Regions from separate parts of the Terrabacter sp. NPDC000476 genome, predicted to be linked through region 2. Evidence: predicted binding sites of a transcription regulator. Region 2 holds the regulator's gene; each other region holds the start of a gene.

Region 1 (5,620 bases), on a different contig from region 2:
TGCAGGCGCAAGCGGGGCTGCCGACCGTCGGCGATCCGGTGGAGCCGTTCTGGGACCGGCCCTACCGCGGTGTGCGCGAAGCCGTCGTCGTGGCGCTCGGGGAGAGCATCACCGACCCGGCCGTGCGCCTGCTGCCACGCGGCGTCGGCTCGGTGGAGCAGTGGAGCGACAACGTCGACGTCCTGACCGACGCCCACCTGCGCCGTCACCCCCGCGACGGCAACACACCGTGAAAGACGCAACCCACCGGGATCGGATCCCGGTGGGTTGCGTCTTTCTCGGTGTGTTGCGGGGGCCTGGCGCGGGGCGGGTCAGGTGACGGCGCCGCGCTCGTTGAACTCGGGGCGCTCGAACTCGCGGCCGTCGAGCACCGCCTTGACGTGCTCCGCCGCACGCACCGCGTCGACGTGCGTGACGTAGAGCGGCGCGAAGCCGAGCCGGATGATGTCGGGCTCGCGGAAGTCGCCGATGACGCCGCGCGCGATGAGCGCCTGCACGACCGCGAAGGCCTGCGGGTGCCGCAGCGAGACCTGCGAGCCCCGCCGCTCCGGCTCTCGCGGCGTGGCGAGCGGGAGGTCGACCCCCAGCGCGTCGAGCGCGTCGATGAACGTCTGCGTCACCGACAGCGACGCGGCGCGCACGTCGGCGGGGGAGAGCCCGTCGTATGCCGTCAGGGCCGCCTCGAGCGCCAGCACCGACAGCAGGGGCGGGGTGCCGACGCGGGCCCGGGTGATGCCGGGGGCCGGCTCGTAGTCCGGGCGCATGGCGAACGGGTGCGCGTGGCCCTGCCAGCCGGTGAGCGGCTGGTCGAAGTCGTCCTGGTGCCGCGTGGCGACGTAGAGGAACGCCGGCGCGCCGGGACCGCCGTTGAGGTACTTGTAGCCGCAGCCGACGGCGAGGTCCGCGCCGCCCGCGTCGAGGTCGACCTCGACGACGCCGGCCGAGTGGCAGAGGTCCCAGCAGGCCAGCCCGCCGACGGCGTGGGCGGCCTCAGTGATCGCCACGAGGTCCCACAGCTCGCCGGTGCGGTAGTCGACGCTCGAGTACGACGCGAGCGCGAGGTCGTCGCCGATCTCGGCGATCGCGGCCACGACGTCGCGCGGGTGCACCCGGCGCACCTCGAGCCCGGCGAGGGCCGCCGCGGACTCGGTCACGTAGAGGTCGGTGGGGAACGAGTCGGGGTCGGTGAGCACGACCCGGCGCCCCGGGCGCAGCCGTCCCGCGCCGATGACGGCCTTGAAGAGGTTGACCGAGGTCGAGTCGGTGACGACGACCTGCCCCGGGGCGGCGCCGACGAGCCGCCCGACGAGGTCGCCGACCCGGGTCTGCGCGCCCCACCAGTCGGCCTCGTTCCAGGAGCGGATGAGGCGCTCGCCCCACTGCCGGTGCATGACGTCGTCGACGACCCCCGGCACGGCGGAGGGCAGCGCCCCGAGCGAGTTGCCGTCGAGGTAGACCACGTCGTCGGGGAGGGTGAAGAGGTCACGCCGGCCCTTCAGGGGCGAGGCGTCGTCGGCCTCGCGGGCGCGGGCGGTGAGGTCGTCTGAGGTGTGCACCGTCGTCATGGCCGCAACGTATCCGGTGACGGGCGGTCGTCGTCAGACGCCCGCTCCACCGTGTCTCGCATGCCAGACGCTTGTCCACCTGCACGCCACCGACCGACCCGGTCCGGGAGGCCGCGCGCGCACGGCATACGATCTGGCTCTTGTGGAGATCACCGTGGGAGTCCTCGCCGTGCAGGGCGACGTGCGCGAGCACCTCGCCGCCCTGGCGTCGCTCGGCGCCGAGGCGATCCCGGTGCGGCGGCCCTCCGAGGTGGCGGCCGTCGACGGGCTCGTCATCCCCGGCGGGGAGTCGACCGTCATGGACAAGCTGGTGCGCGCCTTCGAGCTGCGCGAGCCGCTCGTGCGGCGCATCGCCGAGGGCCTGCCCGTCTACGGCTCGTGCGCGGGCATGATCATGCTCGCCGACCGCATCGCCGACGGCCGTCCCGACCAGCAGACGCTCGGCGGCCTCGACATCACGGTGCGGCGCAACGCCTTCGGCCGGCAGGTCGACTCCTTCGAGACGGAGCTCGACTACGCGTGGAGCGACCCCGAGGCCCTCGCGCCGGCGGGCCCGGTGCACGCCGTCTTCATCCGGGCGCCGTGGGTCGAGCAGGCCGGCCCGGACGTCCAGGTGCTCGCCCGCGTGGGTCACGGCCCCGCCGCCGGTAGGATCGTCGCGGTCCGGCAGGGCAACCTGATGGCCACGTCGTTCCACCCCGAGGTGGGCGCCGACCGCCGGATCCACGCCGAGTTCGTCTCGATCGTCAGAGAGCACCGACTCCAGCAGTCGGCTGCCCGCCAGTCACCGGAACGCGAGGACACTGCATGAGCGGCCACTCCAAATGGGCCACCACGAAGCACCAGAAGGCTGCCAAGGACGCCAAGCGCGGCAAGCTCTTCGCCAAGCTCATCAAGAACATCGAGGTCGCGGCCCGCCAGGGCGGCGCCGACCCGACGGGCAACCCGACCCTCTACGACGCCATCCAGAAGGCGAAGAAGACGTCGGTGCCGAACGACAACATCGACCGTGCGGTCAAGCGCGCGTCGGGTGCCGAGGCGGGCGCGGCCGACTGGCAGACGATCATGTACGAGGGCTACGCCCCCAACGGTGTCGCGATCCTCATCGAGTGCCTCACCGACAACCGCAACCGTGCGGCCGCCGAGGTGCGCACGGCGCTGACCCGCAACGGCGGCCAGCTCGCCGACCCGGGCTCGGTGTCCTACGTGTTCAACCGCAAGGGCGTCGTGACGGTGCTCAAGGAGGCCGGCTCCGAGGACGACATCCTCGAGGTCGTGCTCGAGGCGGGCGCCGAGGAGGTCAACGACAACGGCGACACCTGGGAGATCATCTCCGAGGCCACCGACTTCGTCGCGGTGCGCCAGGCGATCCAGGACGCCGGCATCGACTACGAGTCCGCCGAGGCGTCCTTCGTGCCCAACCTGCAGGTGCCGCTCGACCTGGACGGCGCGAAGAAGATGATCCGGGTCATCGAGGCCCTCGAGGACAGCGACGACGTGCAGAACGTCTTCGCCAACGGCGACATCCCCGACGACGTGCTCGCCCAGCTCGACGACGAGGAGTGAGCCCGCGGGCCACGCGCCCACGACGGCTCCGGGCCGCAGGTCCGACCAGGAGGCACGCCGGTGACCGGCGTGCCTCCCGTCGTTCCGGCACCGGCCCGTTAGCGTTGGCCCCGAACACCTGTTCGGTTCGTCCCGACCGTCCCGACCGTCCCGACCCACCCGCACCACCCGCACCCCGAGGAGGTATGCCGTGCGCGTCCTCGCGGTCGACCCCGGCCTCACGCGGTGCGGCGTCGGCGTCGTCGACGGCGTGCCGGGCCGGAAGCTCTCGCTCGTCGAGGTCGGCGTCATCCGCACCCCGGCCGGCGACCCGACCCCGAAGCGCCTCGTCGCCGTCGAGGACGAGATGCGCCAGTGGTTCGCCCGGCACCGCCCCGAGGCCGTCGCCATCGAGCGCGTCTTCGCCGACACCAACGTCTCGACGGTGATGGGCACCGCGCAGGTGACCGGCATCGTCATGATCATGGCCGAGCGCCTGGGGCTGCCGGTGACGCTCCACACGCCCACCGAGGTCAAGGCCGCCGTGAGCGGCAGCGGCCGCGCCGACAAGGCCCAGGTGACGACGATGGTGACCCGCCTGCTCGGCCTCGCCACGCCGCCGAAGCCGGCCGACGCCGCCGACGCCCTCGCCCTCGCCATCTGCCACGTGTGGCGCGGAGGCACCCAGAGCCGGCTCGAGGACGCCCGGCTCGAGGTGCTCGCGCGCAGCGGCAGCCGGGGGAGCGGCATACCCCGTCGGGTGCCCCCGGGTGCCGCTCCCGCCCAGCGCCGCCTGCGCGCCGCCTCCGACGCCGTGACCCGGCAGCCGCCTCCGATCCCCACCCGACAGCCAGCCGCCAGCCCCACCCGCCAGACCCCTGGAGCCCAGCCCCGATGATCGCCTCGCTCTCCGGCACCGTCCTCAAGGTCGGCCTCGACTCCGTCGTCGTCGGCGTGGGCGGGGTCGGCATGCTCGTGCACACGACCCCGGCCACGGCCACCGCGGTGCGCCTCGGCCAGCCGGCCGAGCTCGCCACGAGCCTCGTCGTGCGCGAGGACTCGCTGACGCTCTACGGCTTCGCCACCGAGGACGAGAAGCACGTCTTCGAGACGGTGCAGACGGTTTCGGGCGTCGGCCCGCGCCTCGCGCTCGCCGTCCTCGCCGTGCACTCGCCGGATGCCGTGCGCGTGGCCCTCGGCACCGGCGACCTGGTCGCGCTGACGAAGGTGCCCGGCATCGGCAAGAAGGGCGCCGAGCGGCTCGTGCTCGAGCTCAAGGACAAGCTCGGCGCGCTGCCCGGCTCGGCCGGGCACACGGAGCCGGCCCCGCTCGACACCGGCGAGGCCTGGCGCGAGCAGGTGCGCGAGGCCCTCGTCGGCCTCGGCTGGAGCGTGCGCCAGGCCGACGACGCGCTCGACAAGGTCGCGCCCCGCGCGGCCGAGGGCGCCGGCGTGTCGGCGCTGCTCCGTGCCGCCCTGCAGGAGCTGGGCCGATGACCGTCGACCGCGGCTGGGAGCTCGAGCAGGCTGCGCAGACCTGGGACGACGGCTCGTTCGACGCCACGGCCCGCATCGTCGACGTCGGCAGCGACGGCGACGAGCGGGTGGTCGAGGCGGCCCTGCGCCCCAAGCGCCTCGAGGACTTCCCCGGGCAGACGCGCGTGCGCGACCAGCTCGGACTCGTGCTCAAGGCGGCCCGGCACCGCGGCACGCCGCCCGACCACGTGCTCCTCTCGGGTCCCCCCGGCCTCGGCAAGACGACCCTCGCGATGATCGTCGCGAGCGAGCTCGAGCAGCCGATCCGCATCACCTCGGGCCCGGCCATCCAGCACGCCGGTGACCTCGCCTCGGTGCTGTCGTCGCTCGCCGAGGGGGAGGTGCTCTTCCTCGACGAGATCCACCGGATGTCGCGGTCGGCCGAGGAGATGCTCTACCTCGCGATGGAGGACTTCCGCGTCGACGTCGTCATCGGCAAGGGCCCGGGCGCGACCGCGATCCCGCTCGAGCTGCCGCCCTTCACGGTCGTCGGCGCGACGACCCGGGCCGGCCTGCTGCCGGCCCCCCTGCGCGACCGGTTCGGCTTCACCGGTCACCTCGACTACTACGCGGCCGCCGACCTCGAGACGATCCTGCACCGCTCGGCCCGGCTGCTCGGCCTCGACGCCGACGCCGAGGGCATCGCCGAGATCGCGCTGCGCTCGCGCGGCACCCCGCGCATCGCCAACCGGCTGCTGCGGCGGGTGCGCGACTGGGCGCAGGTGCACGGCGAGAACCGCGTCACGCACGGCGCGGCCCGCCAGGCGCTGGCGCTCTTCGACGTCGACGAGCGCGGCCTCGACCGTCTCGACCGGGCCGTGCTCGAGGCGCTGTGCCGGCGATTCAACGGCGGCCCGGTCGGCCTCTCCACCCTGGCCGTCGCCGTGGGGGAGGAGCCCGACACCGTGGAGACGGTCGCCGAGCCCTACCTCGTGCGCGAGGGCTTCATGGTCCGCACGCCCCGCGGTCGCGCC
Region 2 (5,620 bases):
ACGCATCCGCACGAAGGTCTCGTCGTAGCGGCGCAGGTCGCCGCCGACGGTCGTCGAGAGGCCCCCGACGTAGGTCGCCACGTGGTCGGCGCGGTCGACGTCGCCGATCGCCACCACCGCCCGCAGATCGGGTGCGCCGGTGTCGACGAGAAGCAACTGCCGCTGCACCCCGTCGCGCCGGGCGAGGACCTCGCGGATCGCCCGGAGCCCGTCGACGCGTTCCTGCGCCCGCGTCCGCTCCCCCGCGTCCCACGGGGCGCCGTCGTGGCCCAGCTCCTGCACGCGCCCGTATGCCGTCCGCTCGGCGCGCACGAGCAGCGTGAGGTTGGCCTCGTGGCGGGCCCCGGCCGGGACCCCGTCGCGCGCGCCGACCCACTCCGGCCGCTCGCGCAGCACCCAGCGCTGCTCCTCGGCGGTGAGCGAGCGCCACCAGGCGGCCGTCGAGAAGACGAGGTCGGGCACGCCACCCGCGACGCCCGAGGGAGGTGGTGACGGGCGCACGGTCGCCGCGCCTGCCGGGGCGCCAGGCGACGCGCCCGCCGTCGGGTCGGAGCCGCGCGCGGACTCGAGCAGCGCGCGGGCGAGCTCCTCGTCGAGCTCCCGGGCCGCGCGCTGCGCCTCGTGGAGGCACGCGTGCACCTCGGCGAGCAGGAGGGCGTCGAGGCGGGTCCGGTGGGCCTCCACGAGCGGCTCGCCGAGCGACGCCCGCACGGGCAGGAGCACGACACCGTCGGGGTCGACCCAGGCGCCCTCCGCGGCCGCGCGGCGATCCGCGCGGCGCACGAGGTCGGCCGCCGCCTCGAGTCGGCGTGCGGCCCGGCCCAGGGCGTGGCCGGTTGCGGCGAGGCTCCGGCCGAGCCGGGAGAGCTGGTCGACGACGAAGGCGTGCCGCGCGAGAGCGGCGCGGGCAGCAGGGCCCGACCACCGCGTGACGGCCGAGCGCCGCCACAGCAGGACCTCGGTGCACCTCAGCACGGTGGCTCGCCGCTCCTCCAGCCGTCGGGCCACCGCCAGCAGCACCGCCGGCCGGGCCTCGCGGATCTCGCGGATGCCCGGTCCGCCGGCAAGGGTCGCGGCGGTCATGCGCGCCGGCGGGACCCCGACCGGCCCGAGGGGCCCGACGGGCCCGACGGGCCCGACAGGGCGGACCGCGCCAGCTGCTCCACGCCGTCGTAGCCGTCGGCGGCGGTACTCACCGCGGCCCCGAGCTCGCGCAGCTCCCACGTGATGCCGGCCAGCCGCGCCTGCCACGCCAGCGCGAGCCCCTGCGCGCCTGCCGTGGTGCGCCCGGCAGGCACCGCGGCGGTGACGGCGGCCAGGTCGTCGGCGATGCCGAGCCGCCGCACCCGCGCCAGCACCTCACCGATCGTCAGCGCGCCCTCGCGCAGCGCCGCGGTGTCCACCTCGTAGTGCATCGGTCGTGGCTCCCTTCCCCGGTGGCGACGGTAGGACCTCGCGGCGCCGGACCGGGCCCGTCATCCACAGGGCGCCGGAGGGAGCAGAACGCCGCACCCCACGCAGGGGTGCGGCGTCCGGCCGGGGCCGGCGGGGTCGAAGCGCCGGTCCCGACAGCCGCTGGAGGTGGAGCCAACGCGGCCGTTGGGGGTCTGCGCACGGTGTGCGCAGAGGTCTGCTGGATCGGAGCGGGCTCAGGATCCGGGGACGACCAGCTGCTGGCCGGCATGGATCTGGCTCGTGCTGAGACCGTTGGCCAGCTGCAGCTCGAGCACGCCGTCGGCGCGGCTGAGACCGGGCAGCTCGCGGGCGGCGATGCCGGAGAGGGTCTGCCCCGGCTGGACCGTCAGCGTGCGCGGCTCACCGGTGGCGGACGCGAGCTGGCCGGCCAGTCCCACGGCGAGCAGGGCCACGACCGAGGCGACGAGCAGGGAGACGACGAGACGGCCGAAGCGCGTGAGCCGCATCGGGACGCGGGCGTCACGGCCCGCCGGTGCGGTCCGGGGGTCCCGTGCGATCCGTGCGGCTCGCGCGGTCCGACCTGCTTCGCGTCCGGTCGGCACGGAGACGAGGCGCGGGCGCCCCTGCGGACCCGACGGGGCCTGCTGCTCCTGCGTCGCGATCGGACGAACGGCCGTCAGCACGGTGGCGCTCATGGTGACCTCCCCTAGCTCCGGATCCACCGAACAGGTGTTCGATGGAACGTCTGGACGATTTCTAGCACGTATGTTCGAAGAAGTCGAGACACGCGTCGAACAGGTGTTTGGCAACTGTGTTCGAACCTCGTACGCTTCCCTCACACCACACACCTCACCAGCCACCACTGACATCGGTCGTCACGACCGGTCGCAGCAACGGTCTGACGAGCCGACGAAGGGGACACCATGGGCGTGACCGAGCTTCCCGACCGCGACACCGGCGACGGGCTGACGGTGCGCCAGCGGAAGGTGCTCGAGGTGATCCGCAACTCCGTCGACCGGCGCGGCTACCCGCCGAGCATGCGCGAGATCGGCGACGCCGTCGGCCTCGCGAGCCCGTCGAGCGTCTCCCACCAGCTCAACGCGCTCGTGGCCAAGGGCTACCTGCGCCGCGACCCGAACCGACCGCGCGCCCTGGAGGTCGTCTCCCCCGACGCGACGGCCGAGCAGGTGGGCTACCGCGGCCGGGCCACGTCCTCGCCCGCCCGCGCCGCGACCGCCACGCCGGCTGCGCAAGGCTCGCGCGGCGTCGGGACGGCCGACCCGGCCGGCGACCAGTACGACACGGAGACCGACTCGGGTGACGCCCGACCCGAGGCCTCCTACGTCCCGGTGCTCGGCAAGATCGCCGCCGGCGTGCCGATCACGGCCGAGGAGGTCGTCGAGGACGTCTTCCCGCTGCCGAAGCAGCTCGTCGGCGAGGGCGACCTCTTCCTGCTCAAGGTCACGGGCGACTCGATGGTCGAGGCCGCCATCTGCGACGGCGACTGGGTTGTCGTGCGCCAGCAGCAGCACGCCGAGAACGGCGACGTCGTGGCCGCGATGCTCGACAACGAGGCGACCGTCAAGACCTTCAAGCGCACCGACGGCCACGTGTGGCTGATGCCGCACAACCCCGACTTCTCGCCGATCGACGGCGACCACGCCACCATCCTCGGCAAGGTGACCGCCGTCCTGCGGCGCATCTAGGAGGCGCGCTGGGCACCAGAGCCCGGGCACCAGGCCCAGGGCGTCAGACCCCGAGCGCGGAACGCAGGCCGGTCAGGGTGGCCCCGAGCGGCGCGTGCAGGCGCAGGGTCGCCTCGGCGTCACCCCGCGTGGCCGAGCGCGTGACGATGGCGACGGGAACGCCCTTGGCGTGCGCCCGGCGCACGAACCGGTAGCCGCTCATCACCGACAGCGACGAGCCGAGCACGAGCAGGGCCCCCGCCGTCTCGACGAGGCCGAAGCAGCGCTCCACGAGGGGCTTGGGCACGGACTCGCCGAAGAAGACGACGTCCGGCTTCACCGTGTCGTTGCCGCAGACGAGGCACCGCGGCGGGTGGAACGACTCGACGAGCTCATCGGCCAGGACGATGTCGCCGTCCGGACGCACCTGCTCGCCCCACTGCGAGCCGACGGCGTGGGCGGCGGCCGCGAAGCGCGCCATGAAGCCCGGGTTGGCCTCCGTCATCCGCTCGTGCAGGCCAAGTCGTGAGGTGACCTCCCCGCACGTGAGGCACACCGCCCGGTCGAGCGAGCCGTGCAGCTCCACGACGTCGCGGGCGCCGGACGCCTGGTGCAGCCCGTCCACGTTCTGGGTGATGACCGGGCCGAGGTAGCCGGCCTCCTGCAGGTCGGCGACGACCCGGTGCCCCTCGTTCGGCTCCGCGGCGTCGAAGCGCTGCCAGCCGATGTAGCTGCGCGCCCAGTAGCGCCGCCGGGCCTCGCCGGAGCCGGCGAACTCGCCGTACGTCATCGGCTCGACGCGCCGGGTGCCGTCGGGTCCGCGGTAGTCGGGGATGCCCGACTCCGTCGAGAGCCCCGCACCGCTCAGCACGAGGACCCCACCACCGCTGACGAGGTCGACGAGGTCCTCGAAGGTGCCGAGGTCGTGCGTGACGAGTGGCAGGGTGCGTGAGGTGGACAGCCGGGTCGTCGGGGACGAGGAGGACAGACCGGTCGGCTGGGACACGCGACCAGCCTACGTCGCCGCGACGCACGACCCGGCAACCCATGCCTGGCTGACGTCACGCCGCCGGAAAGCATAAGAACCCGTTATGATTGCCCCATGATCGATGCTGCGGGACTGAGGGTCATGAAGGCCATCGCCGACGAGGGGAGCTTCACGAGCGCCGCGAACGCGCTCGGGTTCACCCAGCCGGCCATCTCGCAGATGGTGCGCCGCCTCGAGCAGCGCACCGGCACGGTCCTCGTCGAGCGCTACGGCCGGCAGGTCCGTCTGACCGAGGCCGGTCAGGTGCTCGCCCGTCACGCCGTCGGGGTGCTCGCGGCGCTCGACGCGGCCGAGGAGGAGATCACCGCGATCGCGGGTCTGCGCGCGGGACGCGTGCGGCTGCAGGCGTTCCCGAGCTCGTCCGCCACCCTCGTGCCGCGCACCCTCGCGATCCTCAAGGCCCGCCACCCCGACATCACCGTCACCTTCACCGAGGCCGAGCCGCCCGAGTCGCTGGCGGCGCTCCGTCGCGGCGACTGCGACGTCGCCGTCGCCTTCGCCTACGAGGGGGCCGACCTCGGCGAGCTCGAGGAGGACCTGTCGCTCCTCGTGACGCGCCGGCTCATGGACGACGAGGTGCGCCTCGTCGTGCCCCGCGCCCACCCCCACGCCGGTGACGCCGCCGCCAGCCTCGCGGACTTCTCGGCGGAGGAGTGGATCGCCGGCTGCCCGCGCTGTCGTGGCCACCTGCTCTCCCTGGCCGACCACGCCGGGTTCCGCCCCAACGTCGCGTTCGAGACGGAGGACTACGTCGCCCAGCTGGGCCTCGTCACCGCCGGGCTCGGGGTGGCGCTCGTGCCGGACCTCATCCTCAACGCGGCGAAGCACGACGAGGTGGCCACGCTCCCGCTCTCCCCCGCCTCACGGCGCCAGATCCTGGCCGTCACCACGTCCGACCTGCAGCGGGTGCCCGCGGTGGCCGCCGCGCTCGACGCCCTCGTCGAGGCCGCCGGCACGGACCCCCGCTCGCCCCGCGCCGCGCTCGCCGCCGCGGCCCGCTGAGGCAGCCCACTCCGGTGCGCGGCTGACGCGGCCCGTCGCGCTCGGACGCGCCGTCCGCGCGCCCGGGGTCCCACCGGCATACGGTGGTGCCATGGGTGACGACGAGCGCTGCTCCTACCTGCCGGAGCCCGACCGGGAGCGGGCGCGGCGAGCCGCGACCGACGCTCGACCGTCATGACGAGGGTCGCCCTCGCCGCCTCCGGCCCGGCGCCGCTCGAGGCCGGGCTGCAGGCCGCCGCCGACGGCGGCAACGCGGTGGACGCGGCCCTCGCAGCCGCCCTCGCGTCGATGAGCACCGAGCCCGGCATCGTCAGCCTCATGGGTGGCGCCTTCGTCAACGTGTGGCCGGCAGGCGGTGACCCGGTCGTCGTCGACGGCAACGTCGAGATGCCCGGCCGGGGGCTCGACCCGTCCGCGTTCGGGCGAGGCGTGCGCCAGGTCCGCACCGACTACGGGGGCGGCGTCACCA
Region 3 (5,620 bases), on a different contig from region 2:
ACCCGCACGACCTCGGTCGCTCCTACGAGGCCGTCGTGCGCGTCAACAGCCAGTCGGGCAAGGGCGGCGTCGCCTACATCATGAAGACCGAGCACCAGATGGACCTGCCGCGCCGCCTGCAGATCGAGTTCTCCGGCGTCGTCCAGCGCGGGGTCGACCAGGACGGCGGCGAGGTCGCTCCCGCCGAGCTGTGGTCGCGCTTCCAGGACGAGTACCTGCCCGACCCGACGCGCGCCTGGGGCCGGTTCGAGCTCGTCAACGTCGTCACCGACTCGACCGTCGACGGCGCGAGCACCATCGAGGCTACGGTCACCGACGGCGGCGAGTCGCTGACCGTCACGGGCACCGGCAACGGCCCGATCGCCGCCTTCGTCGACGCGCTCTCGACCGTCGAGGGAACGCCCGACGTGCGGGTGCTCGACTACGCGGAGCACGCCCTCTCCGCGGGTGGCGACGCCCGCGCCGCGGCGTACGTCGAGTGCGCGGTCGGCGACCGGGTGCTGTGGGGCGTCGGGGTCGACCCGTCGATCGTCACGGCCTCGATCAAGGCCATCGTGTCGGCCGTCAACCGGGCCGAGCGCGACGCCTGAGCCGCGGCCCCGCCCGGTCGGTCACGCCGTCACGGGCGGGGCGCCGGACGCTCCCCGCGTTGGGGTAGCGTCAGGCGCCATGGAGTCCCGCGTCGGTCGAGCCCTGCTACGACTGGCCGGGGTCTCGCTCGTCGCCGTGGCCGTCGTCGCGCTCGTCGCGCCGCGTCCCGTCAACGTCGGGCACCGCTGGCAGGTGGTCGTGCCAGCGACGTTCGCGCTCTTCGCGCTGGCGGCGCTCGCGCGGGTGCCGGGCTGGGCCAAACGGCGAGGGGCGGTGCTCGTCGTGGCCGTCGGGGGCGGCGCCGTGGCGACGGTCATCGGCCTCATGACGCGCTACCACTACGGCTGGGACGCCCGCGTCATGCTCGACATGGCACGTCTGCTCCAGGCGGGCGAGCCCTTGCGGGCCGCCGACTACGACTACCTCTCGCTCTACCCGAACAACCTCCCCCTCCTCGCCATCGACCGCGCGGGCGCCGCTGTGGCACAGGCGTTCTCGTTGGCGCCCGACGCGGTCCTCATCCCGCTCAACGGCATCTGCGTGGCCGTGACCCTGTATGCCGTGCACGGTCTCGTCGCACGCGTCGCGGGCCGGGGTCCGGCCGTCGCGGCGCAGCTCGTCACGCTCGTGCTCGTCGGCACGAGCCCCTGGCTCGCGGTGCCCTACACCGACTTCTACGCGATGCCCTTCGTTGTCGGCGGGGTCGCGCTCGCCGCGCGGGCGTTGACGCCGGACGAGCGGCGCGGCCGCATCGTGCTGTGGGTGCTCGCCGTCGTGGCCGTCGCGATCGCGTATGCCGTCAAGACCACCCCCGTGGTCATCGCCGTCGCCGCGGTGCTGACGACGGTGGTCGCCCTCTTCGACCACGAGCTGGCGCCGGTGCGCCGAGCGCAGGTGCTCGCCGCCTGCGCGGTCTCGGCCATCGCCTTCGTCGGGCTCGGGGTCGGGCTGTCCGCGGCGGCGACCTCCGCCGCCGGGGTCGACGCGAGCCGCCTGCACACCGAGGTCTCGCCACCGTTGCTGTGGTGGGTGGCCCTCGGCGCGGACGAGCAGCGCGGCCCGGGGGGCGTCGTCAACTACGGCGCCTACTCGCGTCCCATGGTCGACGCCGTCGACGGGGCCTCGCAGGAGCAGATGCGGGCCTACGCGGCGCAGTTCCTCGCCGACCGCTGGGAGGAGCGCGGTCTCGGTGGGAGCATCGCGTTCTACGCCTCGAAGACCGCGTGGAACTGGGGCGACGGGATGTTCTGGGCCTGGGGCGAGGGCCCGGACTCCTTGCCCGGCACGCTCGCCCCGGCCACGGGTCCGACCGCGATCGTCCACGCGCTCAACGGGTTCGAGGGAGACGCCTACCCACTGCGGGTCGACCTGACCCAGGCGCTCTGGCTGGCCGTGCTGCTCGTGGCCGGTCTGGGCCTGCTGCGCGTGCCCTACCGCCGCGAGACCCTGCTCGTCGCGGTCTCGGTGCTCGGGATCGCTGCCTTCACCATCGTGCTGCAGGGGCGGTCCCGCTACCTGTTCGCCTTCGTCCCGCTCGTCGTCGCGCTCGCCGGGCTCGTCCACGCCTGGGCGCCCCGGCCGGTGCGGCGACGCGCCCGACCCCTCAGTCGATCGAGTCGCTGAGCACGGCGTCGACCGCCGCCAGCGCCGTCGGGTCGCCGTCGCGGGCGATCGACCCCTCGGGCGGCCGGTTCCACAGCCAGCAGTCGAGGACGGCCGCGGTGCCGCTGATCTCGGCGACCGAGCTCGTGTCGGGCCCGTCGGCGACGAGGAAGCGCTGCACGTCGATGTCGCGGCCGTTCCAGGTGCCGGTGATCCGCACGGGGGTGACCGTCCACGCGTGCATGGCGTCGACGGTGGCGATCGTCACCGGCCCGGCGACGGGCGCGTGGGTGAGCTCGTCGTCGGGCTCGTGGCCACGCATGATCCGCAGCACCTCGTCGACGCCGTCGGCCGCCAGCCTCGGGTCGAGCGGGGTGCGGTCGCCGACCGTGAGCTCGGCGTCGAGGCGGTGGATCAGCGCCTCGTGCGCCTGGCGCCGGGCGATGTAGCCGGCCGTCTTGTCGTCCGCCCACATCCAGAGGGGCATGGCCGGCGCGAGGTCGGTGAGCTGCCGGTGCAGGCGCGCGCTCGAGCGGTCGAAGAAGGCGAGCAGCCCCGACCGGTCGGTCGGCCGTTCTTCGCGGGCCGTTTGCATCGCCTCGAGCTGGTCGGGATCGGTGAGGCGGCGCTCGGCGATCTCGCCCCAGAACCACTGCACCTCACCGAGGTGCCACAGCAGGTCGTCGGCGTCCCAGTCGGGGCACGACGGCACCTGTGCGTCCTCGGTCGCGGCCGCGAGCACCGCGCGGAAGCGGGCCGAGTCGGCCGCGAGGTGGTCGAGGTAGGGAAGGGGGCCACCTGAGCGGCTGGACGGCATACGGGATCTCCTGTCAGCGGACGCCTGCGACACGGAACTGCACGGAGATGCGCGGACCCATCGGCTCGGACGTCTTGGGGACCGCGTGGTCCCACGTCCGCTGGCACGAACCGCCCATCACGACGAGGTCACCATGCCCGAGGGCGTAGCGCAAGCTCTTTGCCGTCGACCCGGGGATCGGGCCGCCGTCGCGGGGCCGGAGCGCCAGGGTGCGCGGGGAGCCGAGCGAGAGGATGGCGATCATGGTGTCGCTGTCGCGGGACCGGCCCACCCGGTCGCCGTGCCACGCGACGCTGTCGCGGCCGTCGCGGTACAGGCAGAGGCCCGCGGTCACGAACGGCTCACCGAGCTCGGGGGCGTAGTGGCGGCTCAGGGCGTCGCGGGCCTCGACGAGCATCGGGTGCGGCAGCCGCTCGCCCGCGCCGTAGAACTTCGTGAGGCGGGGCACGTCGACGACGGAGTCGTACATCTGGCGGCGCTCGGCGTGCCACGGCACGTCGCGCAGCAGCGCCGTGAAGAGCTCGTCGCCCGCTGCGAGCCAGCCGGGCCGCACGTCGACCCAGGCGCCGTGGGCGAGCGGGTGGCGCACGGTGCCGGTGCCGAGGGCGCGCAGGGTCATCGCCTCGCCGAGGTCGAGCAGCGAGCCCTGGAGTGAGACGTCCATGCCTCCACGATAGCCCGAGTCGTCGAACGCGTGTTCGATCACAGCCGACTTTCGGTCCACGTTCCCGGTCGACGTGCCTGCGACCTCGGAGCGGGCACGCGTGGCGGTGCGCCGGCGGCGGGCCGGCGGGGGAGAATGGGGACATGCCCCTCTACCGCGACGAGGCGATCGTCCTGCGCACCCACAAGCTGGGCGAGGCCGACCGCATCATCACGATGCTGACGCGCACCCGCGGTCGCGTGCGGGCGGTCGCCAAGGGGGTGCGGCGCACGAAGTCGCGCTTCGGCTCCCGGCTCGAACCCGGCATGGTCGTCGACGTGCAGTGCTACGAGGGGCGCAACCTCGACACCGTGACCCAGGTCGAGACGCTGGCGCCCTACGGTGACGCCATCGCCCGCGACTACACGGCCTACACGTGCGCCACCTCGATGCTCGAGACCGCGCTGCAGCTGACCGAGGAGCACGAGCCGCAGACGCAGCAGTACCTCCTGCTCGCCGGCGCGCTCCGCTCGCTCGCCGAGCGCAACCACGACGCCGGCCTCGTGCTCGACGCCTACCTGCTGCGCTCGCTCGCCATCGCGGGCTGGGCCCCGAGCTTCGTCGACTGCGCCAAGTGCGGCGCGCCCGGCCCGCACCGCGCCTTCCACGTGCAGGCCGGCGGGGCCGTCTGCTCAGCCTGCCGCCCGCCCGGCTCGAGCGCCCCGGCCCCGGAGACCTTCGAGCTGCTCGCGTCCCTGCTCACGGGCGACTGGGACGTCGCGGACGCGAGCGACGAGCGACACCGCAGCCAGGGCAACGGGCTCGTGTCGGCCTTCCTCCAGTGGCACATCGAGCGAGGTCTGCGCTCGTTGCGTCTCGTCGAACGAGCCTGAGCCCGAAGCGAACCCGATCCCGACCGACCGGAGACCCATGTACGCCAAGCCGTTCCCGCACCCGTCCGGGGCGACGCCTCCCGCGATCCCCGCGCACCTGCTGCCGAAGCACGTCGCCATCGTCATGGACGGCAACGGCCGGTGGGCCAACGCGCGCGGGCTGCCGCGCACGAAGGGGCACGAGGCGGGCGAGGCGTCGCTGCTCGACGTCGTGGCCGGAGCCGTCGAGGTGGGCGTGACGCACCTGTCGGCGTATGCCTTCTCGACGGAGAACTGGCGCCGCTCGCCCGAGGAGGTGCGCTTCCTCATGGGCTTCAACCGCGACGTCATCCGCCGCCGGCGCGACCAGCTGAACGAGTGGGGCGTGCGCATGCGCTGGGTCGGCCGCGCACCCCGCCTCTGGAGGTCCGTCATCAAGGAGCTCGAGATCGCGCAGGAGCTGACGGCGCAGAACACCGGACTGACCCTCTACTTCTGCGTCAACTACGGCGGCCGCGCCGAGATCGCCGACGCCGTCCAACGGATCGCCCACGACGTCAAGGACGGTCGCCTGCGGCCGGGATCGGTCGACGAGAAGACGATCAAGAAGTACCTCGACGAGCCGACGATGCCCGACGTCGACCTCTTCGTGCGCAGCTCCGGCGAGCAGCGAACGTCTAACTTCCTGCTCTGGCAGTCGGCCTACGCCGAGATGGTGTTCCAGAACCGGCTGTGGCCGGACTACGACCGCCGCGACCTCTGGGCCGCCATCGAGGCCTACGTCGACCGCGACCGTCGCTACGGCGGCGCCGTCGACACCCCGACGACCGCTCCCTGACGACCGCCCCCTGACGACCGCCCCCCTCACGGCCGCCCCTCACGGCCGCCGGCGTCAGCGGGCCTCGGCGGTGCAGTCCGCGCAGGTGCCGAAGATCTCGAGGGTGTGCGTGACGCCCGAGAAGCCGTGGTCGCTCGCGACCTTGTCGGCCCACTTCTCGACGGCCGGCCCCTCGACCTCGACGGTGCGGCCGCACGAGCGGCACACGAGGTGGTGGTGGTGGTGCGTCGAGCAGGCCCGGTAGACGGCCTCGCCGT

What was found. The regulator LexA, encoded in region 2, represses DNA repair genes until DNA is damaged. The targets are predictions, from matches to a motif close to TCGAACANNTGTTCGA.
Region 1: the regulator LexA is predicted to act here: its motif matches at 3,242-3,257, upstream of ruvC (crossover junction endodeoxyribonuclease RuvC).
Region 3: the regulator LexA is predicted to act here: its motif matches at 3,697-3,712, upstream of ABT295_RS05045 (alpha-ketoglutarate-dependent dioxygenase AlkB).

What each region holds. Positions count from the first base shown of each region.
Region 1 covers NZ_JBEPDF010000001.1:437,211-442,830, reverse strand. Annotated here, with positions in the region: gene ABT295_RS02045 (DUF4037 domain-containing protein) at 1-233, shown strand, start outside; gene kynU (kynureninase) at 312-1,565, opposite strand; gene pdxT (pyridoxal 5'-phosphate synthase glutaminase subunit PdxT) at 1,714-2,376, shown strand; gene ABT295_RS02030 (YebC/PmpR family DNA-binding transcriptional regulator) at 2,373-3,131, shown strand; gene ruvC (crossover junction endodeoxyribonuclease RuvC) at 3,322-4,008, shown strand; gene ruvA (Holliday junction branch migration protein RuvA) at 4,005-4,607, shown strand; gene ruvB (Holliday junction branch migration DNA helicase RuvB) at 4,604-5,620, shown strand, end outside.
Region 2 covers NZ_JBEPDF010000004.1:266,779-272,398, reverse strand. Annotated here, with positions in the region: gene ABT295_RS20170 (alpha/beta hydrolase) at 1-1,083, opposite strand, end outside; gene ABT295_RS20165 (hypothetical protein) at 1,080-1,415, opposite strand; gene ABT295_RS20160 (LysM peptidoglycan-binding domain-containing protein) at 1,650-2,111, opposite strand; gene lexA (transcriptional repressor LexA) at 2,340-3,122, shown strand; gene ABT295_RS20150 (Sir2 family NAD-dependent protein deacetylase) at 3,166-4,107, opposite strand; gene ABT295_RS20145 (LysR family transcriptional regulator) at 4,204-5,151, shown strand; gene ABT295_RS20140 (gamma-glutamyltransferase) at 5,326-5,620, shown strand, end outside.
Region 3 covers NZ_JBEPDF010000001.1:1,071,351-1,076,970, reverse strand. Annotated here, with positions in the region: gene leuA (2-isopropylmalate synthase) at 1-590, shown strand, start outside; gene ABT295_RS05055 (glycosyltransferase-like membrane protein) at 670-2,214, shown strand; gene ABT295_RS05050 (maleylpyruvate isomerase family mycothiol-dependent enzyme) at 2,195-3,010, opposite strand; gene ABT295_RS05045 (alpha-ketoglutarate-dependent dioxygenase AlkB) at 3,024-3,674, opposite strand; gene recO (DNA repair protein RecO) at 3,818-4,546, shown strand; gene ABT295_RS05035 (isoprenyl transferase) at 4,584-5,363, shown strand; gene ABT295_RS05030 (Fur family transcriptional regulator) at 5,418-5,620, opposite strand, start outside.